3 regions of the Paenibacillus sp. VT-400 genome follow, and region 3 is predicted to be linked to each of the others. Evidence: riboswitches for the same ligand, from Rfam matches in the RefSeq annotation. Region 3 holds a riboswitch; each other region holds the start of a gene.
What was found. Region 3 has a riboswitch for S-adenosylmethionine ahead of metA (homoserine O-acetyltransferase MetA). Riboswitches for the same ligand answer to the same signal wherever they lie in the genome.

Region 1 (5,693 bases), on a different contig from region 3:
CATTTTACGTCGTTATGGAAGTGATCAGAGCCTGTTTATTAAGAAGTATGAAGTGGGTTCACGGATCAAAAAAGATTTGGCGATAGCCTATATTCAGGATATTGCCGATCCAGATCTCGTTGCTGAAGTATGCAAGCGAATTGAAGAGATGGATATGGATTCAATGCTCGAATCAGGTTATGTGGAACAACTCATCGAAGATAATACACTGAGTCCTTTTCAGCAGGTACTGAATACGGAAAGACCTGACCGGGTGATGGGTGCCCTTCTGGAAGGCCGAGTGGCAATTTTGTTGGATGGAACGCCATTTGTATTAATTGTACCGGTGACCTTTAGCATGTTGCTTCAGTCTCCCGAGGATTATTATGAACGCTGGATTCCTGGAACATTTTTGCGAGTGCTACGTTTTATGGCCGCGATGCTGGCATTGCTTGCTCCTGCGCTCTATATCTCGTTTATCTCGTTTCATCCGGGTCTTATTCCAACCAAGCTGGTATTGACGATTATTGAAACGCGTACCGGAGTTCCATTCCCCTCAATTATTGAGGTACTCATCATGGAGCTTTCAATTGAAATCTTGAGGGAGGCCGGGATACGCTTGCCCAAACCGATTGCGCCAGCGATGGGTATCGTTGGAGGTCTGATTATTGGCCAAGCAGCGGTGCAAGCGGGAATAATAAGCCAATTTCTGGTCATTGTCGTTGCGGTAACAGCCATATCTTCCTTTACGATTCCTGTCTATAGTGCGGGATTAACGCTAAGGATTCTACGATTTGCCGCTATGTTCAGCGCAGCCGTACTCGGATTGTTTGGCGTGGTTATGTTCTTTCTGCTTGTGTGTACACACCTGGCACGACTCTCAAGCTTTGGCGTACCTTATGTTGCACCAGCCGTTCCTTATCACATGAATGAATGGAAGGATTTTGTTATCCGTGCTCCGCTAAATATGATGAGAATGCGTCCCAAGATGACTAATCCGATAGATGATGATCGGAAAAAATAAATGGAATTCCATCTACTGAAGGTCTGGAGGTGAACTAAAGTGAATGGCTCCCAAGGAAAGCTAACCACGACACAGGCCGTTGTAATTATTGTCAATTACATGCTTGGTGCCGGGATATTGACGTTACCTCGAACGACCAGCAAAGCTGTCGGAACACCGGATGTCTGGATTTCCATTATCCTATCTGGATTCATTATCATAGGTGTCGGAATAATTCTGGTTACCCTGTGTCGCAGATTTCCGGAGAAAACCGTCTTCCAGTTCACCCGTGAGATTACGGGCAGCTGGATTGCTTACATACTGGGATTGTCTATGATTATGTATTTCATAGTTATTGCCGCATTCGAAATCAGAGTTATGGCTGAAGTAACTGGGATGTATCTACTCGAACGCACCCCCACCTGGGCAATTGTGATGGTCTTCATGTGGATCGGTGTATATATGATTTCAGGCGGGCTTGGCGTTATCGTACGCGTGTTTGAGATCATCCTTCCAATTACGATTATTATATTTGTGATTGAAATTTTGCTTAGTAATCAGCTATTCGAAATTGGCAATCTGAGACCCGTGCTCGGTGATGGGGTCATGCCGGTTTTCCAAGGGTTGAAGCCTTCACTATTATCTTATACAGGCTATGAGGTGATGTTAATCATGACTGCCTATATGAAAAATCCGAAGAAGAGCAATAAAGCGATGACCTGGGGGATACTCATATCCACTATTATCTACTTGATCACGGTGGTGATGGTTATAGGGAGTTTATCGCTCGATGGCATTAAAACTCGAACCTGGCCAACGCTGGATTTGGTAAGAAGCTTCGAAATTCAGGGTCTGATATTTGAGCGTTTTGAATCCTTATTACTGGTCATCTGGATTATGCAAATCTTTTCGACTACAGCAATTACACATTACTGCGCTTCGGTGGGTATTCGTGATTTGTTTCGTTCCAAAAAAATCAAAGGCATCATGTACGGCCTGCTTCCGTTCATTTATCTGACAGCAATGATACCCAAAACAGTGGATGATACTTTTGCACTAGGAGATATGCTGGGCAATGTGTCCGTATTTTTGTTTGGCATTTTACCTCTGGTACTACTGTTGTTAAGTCTGATTCGCAAAAAAGGAGGCAAGCATGCATGATTACATTCCGTATGTTGTTACGCTTAGCCACTGTATTATGCATTCTCTTAACGATATCCGGATGTTGGAGCAGTCGGGAGATAGAGGATCTAAGTGTCTACGTTGGTCTTGGGATCGATATCGGTAAAGAGACAGAATTTGAGAAAGACATCGCTACTCAGGGAGGAGCGTACTCCAAGCAGAACAATTTGACGGCCACGGTACAGATTGCTCCCGGTAATTCCAGCAGCCAAAAGAGCCAACAATCCGGTTCGCCTGCTTCTGGTAAAACGTCCTATTCCAATGAACAGCTTACTGGAGATTCCTTGCTGCAAATCTTTCGTCAGTTTGCACTGAGGCGAGATCATCCGCTCATCGGACATCATCTGAAGGTTATCGTTGTGTCCAAGGATATCGCCAAAAAGTATGGTCTGGACCAGCTGCTGGATTTTGTACTTCGGGATAACGATATTCGTCCTAACTGTCTGGTGTTGATTAGCCATCATCGCGCTGTTGATGTACTGACTTCAGATGATCCTTCCCGGATTCCAGCATTTTATCTTACAGGTATTACCGGTAATTCATACTTGTCCAATAAAATCCTGGACCCCGTTCTACTCTCCAAATTAGATGCACAAATGCAATCCGGTTCCAGCTTTTTGCTCCAGAATGTACTGAACTTCAATGGAGAGGACAAGTTCTCCGGTGCCAGTATCTTTGATGGGAAAACAACCAAATTCATCGGGGAACTCAGCCAAACGGATCTAGAAGGGCTATCCTGGCTCAGACCTAAAGAAAAAGGAGGTATCTTGAAGACATACAATAAAGCGGGATTCACTGTTGTATATGAAATGAAGAAGAAAAAAACAACAATAATTCCAAAAGTGGTTGGCGATGATATTTCATTCCATGTGAAGACTGAATCCGAAGGTTGGTTGATGGAGGATTGGCGTGCTCCCGAGGAAGAGGAAAAAGGTGCGTATCTCAGTGAATTGGAAAAAGAATTTGCTGAACTTGCCGAACAACAGATTCGACAGTTGTTATACAAACTGCAGCATACCTATAAAGTAGATGTTGCGGATTTTCGGGATAGCTTGCGTATCAAAGAACCTAAAACATGGAAAAAAGTCAAAGACGATTGGGATAAAATTTTTAGCACCGTGCCGATCACGTATGAGGTAAAGACCACCATCACCAATCCGGGGTCTTCCACCGAATAGCGAGGTGTGCCATTTATTATTTAAATGTTGACACATTCATGATAGATCGCTATATTAGTAAAAAATCATTTTCTTATCCAGAGAGGTGGAGGGACTGGCCCTTAGAAACCTCAGCAACAGATCTGAAGGATACTGTGCTAATTCCAGCGGGTGAAAGCCTGATAGATAGGAGCGTTTGTTTTTATTTGTCAGTAACGGCGCACTCTTTAGGCAGAGTGGGTCTTTTTTGTTTTTTCTGGATGAAGAAGTAGGGGAGCAGCAGGTATGGAGAACAACAACGACAAAGGGCATTTTCAGCGGAAAATGCAGGCACGGCATGTGGTCATGCTCTCTCTCGGAGGAGTCATTGGAACGGGATTATTCCTCAGCTCAGGTTACACCATTCAGCAGGCGGGACCACTGGGAACCATTCTGTCCTATCTGATTGGAGCCATCGTTGTATATCTGGTGATGCTCTGTCTTGGTGAACTGTCTGTTCATATGCCAGAGACGGGAGCATTTCATAGTTATGCAGCCAAATATATCGGACCGGCAACAGGTTACACGGTGGCTTGGTTATACTGGTTAACCTGGACTGTTGCGCTTGGCTCCGAATTCACAGCCGCCGGATTGCTGATGCAGCGCTGGTTCCCATCGGTGAACGTATGGATATGGAGCGCGGTTTTTGCACTGATGATCTTTCTATTCAACGCTTTAACGGTGAAATTATTTGCGGAATCCGAGTTCTGGTTCTCATCTGTAAAAGTAGTGACTATCGTAATTTTCATTATTATCGGTGGCGCAGCCATGTTTGGTATTATTCCCATGGCGGATTCTGAACCGGCTCCATTTCTATCGAATATTACCGCATCCGGGTGGTTCCCTCATGGAGCTACAGCGATATTGATGACCATGCTTGCTGTAAACTTTGCCTTCTCAGGCACCGAGTTAATCGGCATTGCCGCCGGGGAGACGGAGAACCCGGAAAAGACGATACCAAAGGCTATTCATACAACGCTGTGGCGTTTGGTTATTTTCTTCATCGGAACGATTATTATCTTGTCGGCCTTGCTGCCCATGTCGGATGCCAGTGTACTGGAAAGTCCGTTTGTAGCGGTAATGGAGCGGGTGGGTGTACCCTATGCAGCAGACATTATGAACTTTGTTATTCTGACGGCGATTCTCTCTGCTGCCAATTCAGGCCTATATGCTTCTTCACGGATGCTCTGGTCTCTGGCTGACAAAAGAACGATCTCTCCGTGGTTTGCCAAATTGACCAAAAGCGGAGTACCGCTGAATGCACTTCTGATTAGTATGGTGGGTGGTGCGCTGGCATTGCTGTCCAGTATTATTGCGCCAGGTACGGTGTATATTACGCTGGTTTCCATTTCAGGTCTGGCTGTCGTTGCGGTATGGATGAGCATCAGCGCTTCCCAATACATGTTCCGCAGACAATATATCCGGAAAGGACATGCGGTCAAAGATCTGGTCTACCGCACACCACTGTATCCGGTGGTACCAATTGTTTCATTTATATTATGTCTGGCTTCATGCATAGGTATTGCCTTTGACCCGACACAGCGAATTGCTCTGTATTGTGGGGTTCCGTTTATCGCATTATGTTACGCTGCTTATTATCTGACAGAACGTGTGAATAAGAAAAGAGGAAAAGTACATGACGCAAGCACAACAGACTAACCCCATAGAACAGATCCTGCGTGAACATCCAGTCATGATTCTGGATGGAGCGTTGGCTACGGAACTCGAACAGCATGGATGTGATCTCGATGATCCACTATGGTCTGCTCGTGTGTTGCTTGAGAATCCGGATGTTATTGTTCAGGTCCATGCAGATTATTTTCGAGCAGGAGCCGACTGTGCGATTACATCCAGTTATCAGGCGACGGTGGATGGCTTCCGCAAGAGAGGAATCGATGAACAGGCAGCACTTGAGCTGATCCGCAAGACGGTGGAGTTGGCTGCTCAGGCGAGAGATGCCGTATGGGCGGAAGTGCAGAGTGATTTAGTAGGGAGAGAAAGCTCAACAGGTCAGCTTGTAGAAGCTCCTTCGGTACGTGCCGAGACGGTGGAGAATGAGGAGCAAATAACAGAACGTACAGTAGATCACGAAGGAGATTGTCTTCGTCCACGTCCAATTATTGCCGGGTCCGTTGGGCCGTACGGCGCCTATCTGGCGGATGGATCAGAGTATGTGGGACATTACGCCGTGTCGGATGAGACGCTTGTCGCATTTCACCGTCCGCGTATGGCGGCGCTGATTGAAGCAGGTGCTGATATTCTTGCGTTTGAGACGATTCCTTCCTTGCAGGAAGCACAAGTGCTGGTTGATTTACTGAAGGAGTTTCCTCATG
Region 2 (5,693 bases), on a different contig from region 3:
ACTTCCCGTTATGAGGGCAACCTTTCCCTTCACGTTCATCCCCCTCTTCAAAGAGCAGTCACTATCCAGTATAAAAGATTTGTCGTCCTCCTACAACTCGCTTATCCACAAGGGATTATCCACCTTTAATTCCAGATATATTTTGACTGAGCAAGAACCTGATGAGTACGATTGGATTACTGGACTAGCATCTGTCTCTTTGGACGGTAAGGCCACCCTGGAAGTCCCTGAAAGCCATTCCTATCTGGATAAGCCCAATACCCAACGCTCGATACTTAACAGTGATGGAAAGCCTAATGGGAACGAAATCGGAAGCCTAACCAGCAATAGTGAATTCGGCTCGTGGTATGTTGTGTTCGAGTACGTGAAGACAGGTCATATCCATGATGACGATCAAAATTTGAGTGCCGAAGAGCTGTTAAGCAGTTATATCCGAGGCACAGAAGAAGATAACAGAAAACTTGATCCTGAATATAGAACGTACATAACGGGGTGGGAAATCGAACCGGCATATGACAGTACCAAACATCAGTTGGTTTACTCCCTTGGTTTTAAGAATGCTGATCAGCAATCCATGGTCAATTACAATGTAAAACTCCTGACACGCGAAGGGTACATCACAGCCATTCTGGTTACAGATACGGCCAACTTTCAACAGAGCCGTCAGGCATTTGAGGAAACCGTACTTCATAAGCTTAGCATCAATGCAGGATACACCTACGAGGAGTACAATGCTTCGACTGACAAAACATCCACCATAGGGCTCAACAGTCTTCTGATGGGCGGGATCGGGTACACGGCTTCCCAGAAATTCAGTGCTCTTCTTTTGCTCAAAAAAGGATGGGCCTTGATCCTGGTTGTCGTCCTTGGGTTAATCGGTTGGATCAGATACAAGATCAAAAGCTCACACGGAGAAGAAGAAACACTCTCTCCCTCCGAGAGAACGTACCTGCAAGAAGCAGATGAGCAGCAGTATGCTGATCAGAATGAATTATCCTATTACCGCCAATCTGGACATCACTCCAACGCGGAGAAACAAGATAAGCCCTAACCCTTCCCTTATTGATCGCCACGTCAGCACAGATTAGGAAACATAAAATAAGCCGTATATCTCTTCTGAAGAGATATACGGCTTATTCTTAAAAGCTTCACATCATATCATACATATCATGAATTATTCAGTTGCAGGTTCAACTGCACCTTTATAACGTTCTTTGATGAATGTTTTCACTTCTTCGGAGTGCAGAGCAGCAGCCAGTTTTTGGATTGCATCTGCATCCTTGTTGTCCTCACGGGAAACGAGGATGTTTGCGTATGGGTTACCTTGCAGATCTTCGATCAGCAAAGCATCATTCTCCGGATTCAGGTTCGCTTCGAGCGCATAGTTAGCGTTGATAAATACCAGATCCGCTTCATCCAATTGACGAGGCATCATGGCTGCATCCAGCTCGATGATATCCAGGTTCTTCGGATTGGCTGTGATATCTTGAATCGTAGATGTAATATTTGTGTTGTCTTTCAGCGTAATGATACCTTCCTTCGCGAGCAACAACAGTGCACGTCCACCATTGGATGGGTCATTTGGAATTGCTACTTTTGCGCCGTCTGCCAATTCATCCAAAGACTTAATCTTTTTGGAGTATCCACCAAAAGGTTCAACATGAACAGGTGTTACAGAAACGAGGTTGAATCCACGTTCTTTATTCTCTGTGTCCAGATAAGGCTGGTGCTGGAAAAAGTTCGCATCCAATTTTTTATCAGCAAGTTGCTGATTGGGTTGTACATAGTCATTGAACGTAACGACTTGCAAACGAATACCTTGTGCTTCCAGTTCAGGCTTGATGCTTTCCAGAATCTCTGCATGTGGTGTAGGTGAAGCTCCAACTTTCAATTCAACTGTACGAGGTGCACCTGCTGAATTGTCTGCGCCGCTATCGGCGTCCTTGTTGTTTCCGCAAGCTGCGAGAACCGCAATCAACATAAGACTAAGTAGAGCAAAAGACCATTTTTTCATGTGTAAAACCCCTTCTCTAATCATTTTTGTCATGTGGCATCTGCATTATTGCATAACCATCATGTTATCTATGTGTTATTTCCTGGTGAAAAATGTAACCAAGCGATCTCCAGCCATCTGGAGAATTTGCACAAGAATGATCATCGATACTACGGATATAATCATGATTTCATTTTGATAACGATAATACCCATAGTTGATTGCCAGCGTTCCTAGACCTCCACCACCAACCATGCCCGCCATCGCCGTGTAAGAGACAAGCGTAACGATGGTAATGGTAATACCAGCAACCAAACCAGGTAACGCTTCAGGCAGTAATACCCGTCTTACAATTTGTCCGGTCGATGCACCCATTGACTGTGCCGCTTCAATGACACCCCGATCAACTTCTCGCAACGTCGTCTCCACCAATCGAGCAAAGTAAGGAGCTGCTGAAATAACTAAAGGTGGTATAACACCTAACACACCTGTAGCAGTACCGACGAGTGAACGAGTGAACGGTATAAGAGCAACAATCAATATGATAAATGGGACTGAGCGCAAAATATTCACAATCAAGGACAATATAATGTACACCGTCCGTGACTTGATCGAAGCAGATCGGGCTGTCATGAACAGCAGCACTCCGAGCGGTAAACCAAAAATTACGGTGAACAAGCCTGATACACCCAAAATTTGCAGTGTCTCAATGGAGGCTTTACCAACCTCTTCCCAGCGAACTGTTGAAAAATCCATCTAACGAAGCACCTCCACATCAAGTCCCTCTGCGGTCAATTCTGATATCGTCCGATCAATAGCATTTGAATCACCCTCGAACCGAACGGTCAGTTGCCCATAAGGAACCTGTTTGATCGTAGAGATTGTACCTTGCAGGATGGCAAAATCCACGCCTGTCTTACGTACCGTTCTAGACAAAATCGCTTCATACGTTTTGTTACCCAGAAAGGATATCTTCACAAGTTTGGAAGCAGCACCTGCCTGCAATTCAACGCCTGCATTTGCCAGAGCGGTCTCTTCCAGAGCAAGTCCAGCTTCATGGTCACGCATCATGAAGTCCCGCGTAATCGCATGCTGCGGCTTCAAGAACACGTCTGTTACAGGTCCTTGTTCCACAATGCCACCTTGATGAATGACAGCCACCTTGTCACAGATGTTCTGAATGACATGCATCTCATGTGTGATCAGCACAATCGTTAGGTTGTACTTTTCATTAATGTCGAGTAATAACTTCAGGATTGAATTTGTTGTCTGCGGATCAAGTGCCGAAGTAGCCTCATCACAGAGAAGTACATTTGGATCACTTGCAAGTGCTCTCGCAATCCCTACACGTTGTTTCTGGCCACCCGATAATTGAGCCGGATATTTGCTGCTGTGGTGCTCCAGACCAACCAGTGCAAGCATTTCCTTCACTTTTCGATCAATGGCATCCTTGGGTGTATTCACAAGCTTTAGTGGAAAAGCTACATTGTCATATACCGTTGCCGAAGATAACAGATTAAAGTGTTGAAAAATCATTCCGATCTTGCGTCTCTGTTGCTGCAATTCGGTTTTGCTCAGTTCAGTCAGGTTAATTCCGTCAACCCATACCTCACCCTCCGTAGGCCGTTCCAGCAAATTAATACAGCGAATCAATGTGCTTTTGCCCGCTCCGGAATGGCCAATCACTCCGTAGATTTCGCCCTTTTGGATGCTCAAATTCAACTCGGATAACGCTGTTGTAGATTTTGTTCCTTTGCCGTACGTTTTCGTTAAACCTTTTAATTCAATCAATCGCACTTGCCCCTTTCCAACCACCTACTTGTATCTTTACCCGATCTAAAGGAAAACTCCCCCTAAAGTACAAAAAAAGAGCCCTTTGCAGATACAAAGAGGGCTCTTCACGTGAAAGAATATACCTTCTCATCTGCCAAAATCGTGTCTTGCACCATTTTGTAGGAATTAGCACCTAACATCTATAACGAATGATACATGTATCATGTCATTACAAATCGGTTGCCGGGCTTCATCGGGCCTGTCCCTCCGCCGCTCTCGATAAGAAATATGTTGTTGTAGGATTTTATAAGTTCATGTAGTTTATGCTTTATAATGTGAACGTAACTTCCGAAATATCAGTTATATCCATGTAACATTCGATTGAAACTCAGTATATTCCAAGTATTCCGATTTGTCAAAGGGAATTATTTCTTTTCCATATTTTATTGATATAACTATAAGAGGCTGTTAACGTTTCACAGACCATATCCACGCCCTGACGCATTTCCTGCACATGCTGATTCAGATCCTCCAATTTCACTTTACCTTGCAAGGTCTGGTGTAACTGCCACAGGTCATCGTGCATTTCTGAGTTCATGTAGTGAATTTCCATATTACGTCGCTTGCGCAGCTTGCTCATCGGTTCACGATAAGAGTCCTTGATCTGTATTAATTGCAATGCAAGATCATGATGCTCCCTTGCATAGTCGAACTGCCTTAACACAGTAAAATAAGAAAAATGTGCTTTGGTATTGGAAGTATTCAGCTGGAATATTTCATTTAATACTGTGCCGACTTTATCCAGAATGGCAAAGCAGCGGATAAAGCCATCTTTGTAGAAATACACATAACGTGCATACTCGGCTTTTTCAGTCGCCGTCATATCATCCGTTGAGCCTGCAACGACCTTTTTGCGAAAATGAGCAGCAGCGAAACAGCTTTGCTCCAGTTCATCCAGTGAGGAGATGAGTCCCTGAGTCCACACATACAGTTTCCGATAGTCATGCGTGGGATCATGGTCCACATGCATTTGTCGTTGAAATAGCTCAAGCGTATGCGCCATTGCGTCCATCGCTGCCTTCAATTTACCTTCGTTTATACGTGGCTTTTCCCCCAACAACGTTCGCAGCATATCTAACCTCCTCTTTTCCAAATCAACAAGAATTCATCACCGTAAACGAAGCATCATTCATTCCGTGTAATTGCTGCTTGCCATAGGTTGCCCTGATCCCTCTGACATCAAACAAAGTCCACCTGTCCAATGATGTACATCACTGGATGGTGGACTTTCATATTTAGCCCAAGTACCTTTGAAAAAGAATGGATCTATATCTTAGAAACGATTAGCCGGGCGATGTAGCTTGTACACCAGGAAACTCATATACGTTAAGACTCCGAACAATATGGCGATATCCAGCATATGAGCAAGAGCTACGAACATGTATACTTCCGGACGGTTCATTGTCACCATCATGAAAATACCAATGACTACTTGCATCAGAATAAGAACAACGGATACCACACCCAGAGTACGCATTTCCTTGTTGTCCGGATGATTACGGTAAGCGAAGTGACCCAGGATCGCAATAACAATCACGAGCGACGCAGCTGCTGCACGGTGAGCAAAAGCAACCGCTACCCCACCCGAAAGCTCAGGAATAATCTGCCCGTTACAGAGCGGAAATCCAGAACATCCGCCGGCAGAATCCGTGTGACTCACAAATGCACCTGTGTATACCACGAGATATGTGTAAATGGTGGAGAACCAGACCAGATTTCTGAATTTTTTGCTAACCCGAGGGTATTTATTCAGGCGCTCCAATCCGCCATCTTTGGCCTCCTGCCTTATGCCCAGCGCCATCATTAGGGAACTGGCAAAAGCAATCAATGCAAAGCCAAAATGCAGTGCCATGACTGCTGAAGATTG
Region 3 (5,693 bases):
AAGCCAAGATTCTTGTGCCCCGAGTACAGTTCCAAGTCCATTTTGCAACTGTTTTAGTTGTACGCCAAGTGATTCCGTGCGAGCAACGGCTAACCCTGCCAGTACATCACTGTGACCTCCGAGAAACTTCGTAGCACTATGTACGACGATGTCCACACCAAGCTCAATTGGACGCTGATAGTAAGGTGTCATAAAGGTGTTATCCAGAATCGTGATCAGGTCATGTTCCTTCGACCAGTCAGTTACAGCAGCGATATCCGTAATTCGCAGTGTAGGGTTGGACGGTGTTTCCATATAAACTGCCTTGGTGTTTGGCTTGAGTGCCGCTTTTACTTCATCTATATTGGTCATGTCTACAAAGGTTGTCTCGATCTGCATACGGCTTAATATGGAAGTAAGCAAACGATACGTACCTCCATATACATCTTCCGTTACAATCATGTGATCCCCTGCGGAGAACATCATGAACACGCTTGAGATCGCAGCCATCCCCGAAGAATAGGCAAAGCCTCGTGCGCCGCCCTCCAGCAATGTGATGTAATCTTCCAAAGCCTGACGTGTCGGATTACCCGAACGACTGTAATCATGTTGAGGCGGATTGAAGATATCAAAATGATGGAATGTTGATGCTTGATAGATCGGTACACTTGAGGCTCCGGTCGTTTTGTCAATCTCATCGCCAAAATGGAGCAATTTGGTATCAAATTTCAACTCGGAATTGGGCTTATTGTTGGACTCCCTCATGAGTGCACGCCTCCTTCCACTTCCTGCTGTGCAGCTGTCAGAGCATTGCCGAGATCTGCAATCAGATCATCTGCATGTTCAATGCCTACGGAGAACCGGAGCAGACGGTCATCTACACCTACGGCGTCACGAATTTCAAGCGGAATATCCGCATGAGTCTGTACTGCCGGATAAGTCATGAGTGATTCGACTCCGCCGAGACTTTCGGCAAAAGCAATGAGTTGGATATGACGTAGCAACGGTTCAACATAACGTGCATCCTTCACTTTGAAAGAGAAGATACCTGTGTTACCCGTGGATTGTTTGTTCTGTATCTCATACCCCGGATGATCGGATAGACCTGGATGATACACTTCAACCACCGCTGGGTGCTCAAGCAAGTATTTAGCAATAGTAAGTGCATTGTGCTCATGACGCTCCATGCGAAGGGCCAGCGTTTTCATACCTTTCATCAACTGGTAGGAGTCACTTGGAGATAATACCGCTCCAATGGAATTATGCAGGAACGCCATCTCTGCAGATAACGCCTCACCTTTGGTAATAATTAGACCGGCGAGCACATCATTATGTCCGCCCAGATATTTGGTAGCGCTATGAATGATGATATCGGCACCCAGTTCAATCGGACGTTGGAAAAATGGAGTCAACAACGTGTTGTCAACAATGGTCAACAGGTTGTAACTTTTCGCCCAGGAAGCAACGGCTTTCACATCGGTGATCATCATCAGTGGATTGGTTGGTGTCTCAATAAATACAGCTTTTGTATTCGGTTGACGAACCTTCTCCAGTGCTGCAAGGTCATTCGTGTCCACATAACTAGCAGTTACGCCGAAACGGGACAGAATACGTTCCAGCAGACGATAGGTTCCACCATACAGATCCAGCGATACAATCAGATGATCCCCTTGACCAAACATGGCAAAAATCGTTTGCAGCGCGGCCATTCCCGAGCTACAGGCAAACCCTGCATCACCGGACTCCAGCGCTGCAGCGGCTTCTTCCAACACTTTACGGGTTGGATTAGTGGTACGAATATAATCAAACCCCGTGCTTTGTCCAAGCTTCGGGTGGCGAAACGCAGTGGATTGATAGATCGGAAAGTTAATGGCGCCTGTTACCGGTTCATTGATGGACCCAATTTGTGCTAAGCGGCTTTCGATTTTCAACTTGTTGTTGTCTTCCATTGCTGCATCCTCCTGTAATCTCGATTAGATTTGCGGGCCAATATCGTAAGGTGTTTCTTGATACACATAGTAATTGAGCCAGTTAGAGAATAATAAGTTGGCATGAGCGCGCCAAGTAGCTGGTGGCACACGAGAAGGGTCGTCATTCGGATAATAATGCCTAGGCAATGCGATATCCAACCCTTTGGCTGCATCCCGGTCATACTCCCACTTTAATGAGAACGGGTCATACTCGGCATGTCCTGTGGCAAAAATCTGTTTGCCGTCTTTGGTAGCAACCAGGAAGATCCCCGCTTCCTCTGATTCAGCCAAAATCTCTAAATTCTCATTCTTTTCAATATCTTCGCGTCTCACTTCCGTATGACGGGAATGTGGAACGTTGAATACTTCATCGAATCCACGCAACAATGGAACATGTGGTTTATTGATGGTATGTGGGAAAACGCCAAAACACTTTTCATCAAGTGCAACCTTGGGTACGTCAAAATGATGGTATAAACCTGCCTGGGAAGCCCAACATATGTGGAGGGTTGAAGTCACATTGGTTTTAGTCCATTCGAAGATCTCCTGGATTTCATTCCAATAGTTCACGTCTTCGAAATCCATTTGTTCCACCGGGGCACCCGTAATAATCATTCCATCGAAACGGCGGTGCTCAATCTCATCAAAGGTTTTATAGAACAGATCCAAATACTCCTGAGACGTATTCTTCGACGTATGGGATTTGGGATGTACGAGAACGACATCCACCTGAATAGGCGTGTTTCCCACCAGACGAAGCAATTGTGTTTCGGTCGTTTCCTTTGTGGGCATCAGGTTTAATATAGCGATACGGAGTGGACGAATATCCTGCTGATATGCAGAAGTTTCATCCATGACGAAGATATTCTCTCCTTCAAGTACTTCTTTTGCTGGTAGAGTATCGGGTATTTTGATTGGCATAGTAAGTCTAACTCCTCCTTGTGCATAGATAGATGCAGCCACCCCTGGCTTGATGTCTTCACATCAATACAGTTATAGACTGCCTTGAGCTTGTAAAAACATTGAATTGCTCTTTCATCCAACGTTACAAACAACCTCAAGTTCCTTAGCGAAAATCACTGCTGAGAAGTCGGGGCATATAACAAAGACCTTCCTCGGATTTCGAGAAAGGTCATATGTAAAAAAGATATGCGCCTCTCTCATCTCTCAGTTACAACAGTGCCACCTGACACTTAGTCGCTGCAAGAATTAGCACCGTGCGGTATACCGCCGGTTGCCGGGTTTCATCGGGCCAGTCCCTCCACCTACTCTTGATAAGATTTCGCTGTATTAGATTGTAATTAAATATGGTTCACCGTCTACTTTATTACATTAATGCCCTCACGTCAAGATGCAGTTCGATGTCTGCTTCCCAGATCGGAACCGTTCATCATCCGTTGTCATACACTGCCTCAGGGCGCGAAATAGACACATTTTTGCGCTTGAAAGCACCTTGTACCAGCGGTATACTAAACAAGGTGTTATAAACCCTTATGTGAGAGGTGACATATTAAATGGATGGCGACCCGAGGCCTGACTGGCAGCCGAATTCCGACAAACTGCATAGAGAATTGACATCAGCATGCCGGCAGCGGGACGTGACTTCCGTTTGATTATATAGTGAACGCAGCCCTGATCTCCAGGCTCCGCTGCCGACCGGCTGATTTGTTCTTTTTGCGCCCATAATGATAATATCCGCCAAGTTGGCGGGTGCAGAAGGAGTAGATTAACGATGAAAATCCGGTTGGTAAACAACGGTGTATTTATTCCGGTGGACGATATTCAGCAGGCGCTGACTCCACCAGCGGAAGGATTTTACTGGATTGATGCAGACGTAGACGATTTAGCGGTACTTCAGCCGCTGTTCTTGATGCATGATCTGGCTGTGGAAGACTGTCTTAGTGACGAAGAACAACGTCCGAAGATTGAAATTTATGAGAACCATTATTTTATTGTGATTAATAGCATCCGTTTTGATGATGAAGAGATATTTCTACGTGCGGTCAACTTATTCCTCGGCAGACATTTCATTATTAGTGTTACCAAGCACAAGGTCAGCGAATTGCGCACACTGAAACCCATCCTTTGGGAACAGGAAATCAGTACACCGGATCGTCTGCTGTATTTGCTGGTTGATTTGATTGTTGATAATTATTTCACCGTAGGTGACCGAATTGAAGCACGGATCGAGAAGCTTGAGGAAGACATTCTGATGCACACCAAAAAGTCACATCTGAATGAAATCATCGGGCTACGCAGTGAGATTCTGTGGCTGAAAAAAGTCCTTGGACCTCAGAAAGAGGTTATTAACACCTTGAATAAAAAAGATCTGCGTCTCATCGATGATCAACTGCAAAAGTATTTCAGTGACATCTATGAGAATGCTGTAAAAATATCTGAAACCTTTGAGACTTATCGCGACCTGATGGGCAACTTGCGAGAAGCCTACCAATCCAGTATTGCGAACCGGGCGAATGAGATCATGCGTGTATTTACCGCCATTACCACGGTCTTCATGCCGCTGACGGTCATTACCGGTATATACGGTATGAACTTTACGAATATGCCCGAGCTTAACTGGAAATACAGCTATTTTGTTGTGATTGGCCTAATGGTTACCCTGGGCCTGAGCATGTTCTTCATTTTCCGCAAGAAAGACTGGGTATGAACTCGTATGAAATAACAAAGACGAAGCGCTCCTCCGGGAGAAACGCCTCGTCTTTTTTCATTTCTGATTATTAACCAACATTCTTCTCTGTCTCTGCGTGCCGACGGAAGCGGATTCGAATCATGCGCAGTCTTTCATAGACCTGCTCCAGACTTCCTCCATCGGGTTTCTCTCCTCCATACACCTTATGTAATACTGGCTTCAGGAACGTATCTCCCAGCTCCTCATACGCACTCCATACGGCCTCTTGTTCGTTCTCTGGCATCACTGCCAGCTCCACATCAAGAAGACAATCGGTGTCATAACCTTCGTGATCCAGTGCCTCTAACAGCTCAACCAACTCGCGCCGGGATAATCCGGATCGATTAACAATCTCCTCTAACGTATACCCTTCCTTCATGCCTTCAAGCACCTGCTTACGCGTGGTGAACTTATCAAGTTCCTGCTTGTACTTCTGCTCTCTCTGCTTGTATAACCAACTCTCATACTCTTCTTCCTTTAGCGCCGTGTATACCCAGTCCAGCGGGAATGTCGTTGAACGTTCCAACCCGTTTGTAATCTCCATCCATTCCGTACCATACTCAGTCGCTTTGCTCTCTCCTACGCCCGGCAGTTGCATCAGTTCATCCAGCGATTGTGGAACAAAGGCACTGATCAAACGCAGCAGACGATTCGTTGCAATAAAATACGGTGCCTTCCGGTCAGACACAGCTCTCTTCCTGCGCCATGTGCACAGATCCGTATATAATTGCTCATTGCCGTATAACTCACTGTAACAATGGAGCCGCTGTCCACCATAACTGCGTGACTTCAGATCATCATTCTCATGAAATAACCCCTGCAACTGCGGTCGGTACCCCTCACTCATCTGTATGGCAAGCTGATGACGGTAAATATGAAGCAGCTCCTCCCAAGAAGTCCCCTCATACCAGATGCTGTCCTCACGCTCTCCTTCCTCATAGCGACTCCATCCCAGCTGCCAACTATCTTCCTCTTCCCCAATCCATAACTGTGCATACTCTGCATTCTGATCTGACATTCTGGACAATCTGTTCATGAAAATGACTTCCATTTTC

Region 1: linked by a shared signal. The riboswitch ahead of mmuP (S-methylmethionine permease) and the one ahead of metA (homoserine O-acetyltransferase MetA) in region 3 are both predicted to bind S-adenosylmethionine.
Region 2: linked by a shared signal. The riboswitch ahead of EL84_RS08050 (methionine ABC transporter ATP-binding protein) and the one ahead of metA (homoserine O-acetyltransferase MetA) in region 3 are both predicted to bind S-adenosylmethionine.

The regions. Positions count from the first base shown of each region.
Region 1 is NZ_LELF01000065.1:185,772-191,464, reverse strand. Features, by position in the region: gene EL84_RS10570 (spore germination protein) at 1-1,003, shown strand, start outside; gene EL84_RS10565 (spore germination protein) at 1,043-2,143, shown strand; gene EL84_RS10560 (Ger(x)C family spore germination protein) at 2,140-3,342, shown strand; SAM riboswitch class I at 3,413-3,514, shown strand; gene mmuP (S-methylmethionine permease) at 3,607-5,019, shown strand; gene mmuM (homocysteine S-methyltransferase) at 4,997-5,693, shown strand, end outside.
Region 2 is NZ_LELF01000059.1:269,155-274,847, forward strand. Features, by position in the region: gene EL84_RS08030 (SDR family oxidoreductase) at 1-33, opposite strand, end outside; gene EL84_RS08035 (DUF2167 domain-containing protein) at 143-1,051, shown strand; gene EL84_RS08040 (MetQ/NlpA family ABC transporter substrate-binding protein) at 1,175-2,014, opposite strand; gene EL84_RS08045 (methionine ABC transporter permease) at 2,090-2,749, opposite strand; gene EL84_RS08050 (methionine ABC transporter ATP-binding protein) at 2,750-3,784, opposite strand; SAM riboswitch class I at 3,911-4,052, opposite strand; gene EL84_RS08055 (Cthe_2314 family HEPN domain-containing protein) at 4,182-4,898, opposite strand; gene EL84_RS08060 (COX15/CtaA family protein) at 5,100-5,693, opposite strand, start outside.
Region 3 is NZ_LELF01000067.1:987,561-993,253, reverse strand. Features, by position in the region: gene EL84_RS15255 (trans-sulfuration enzyme family protein) at 1-744, opposite strand, end outside; gene EL84_RS15250 (PLP-dependent transferase) at 741-1,928, opposite strand; gene metA (homoserine O-acetyltransferase MetA) at 1,953-2,870, opposite strand; SAM riboswitch class I at 3,107-3,230, opposite strand; gene corA (magnesium/cobalt transporter CorA) at 3,682-4,617, shown strand; gene EL84_RS15235 (HRDC domain-containing protein) at 4,688-5,689, opposite strand.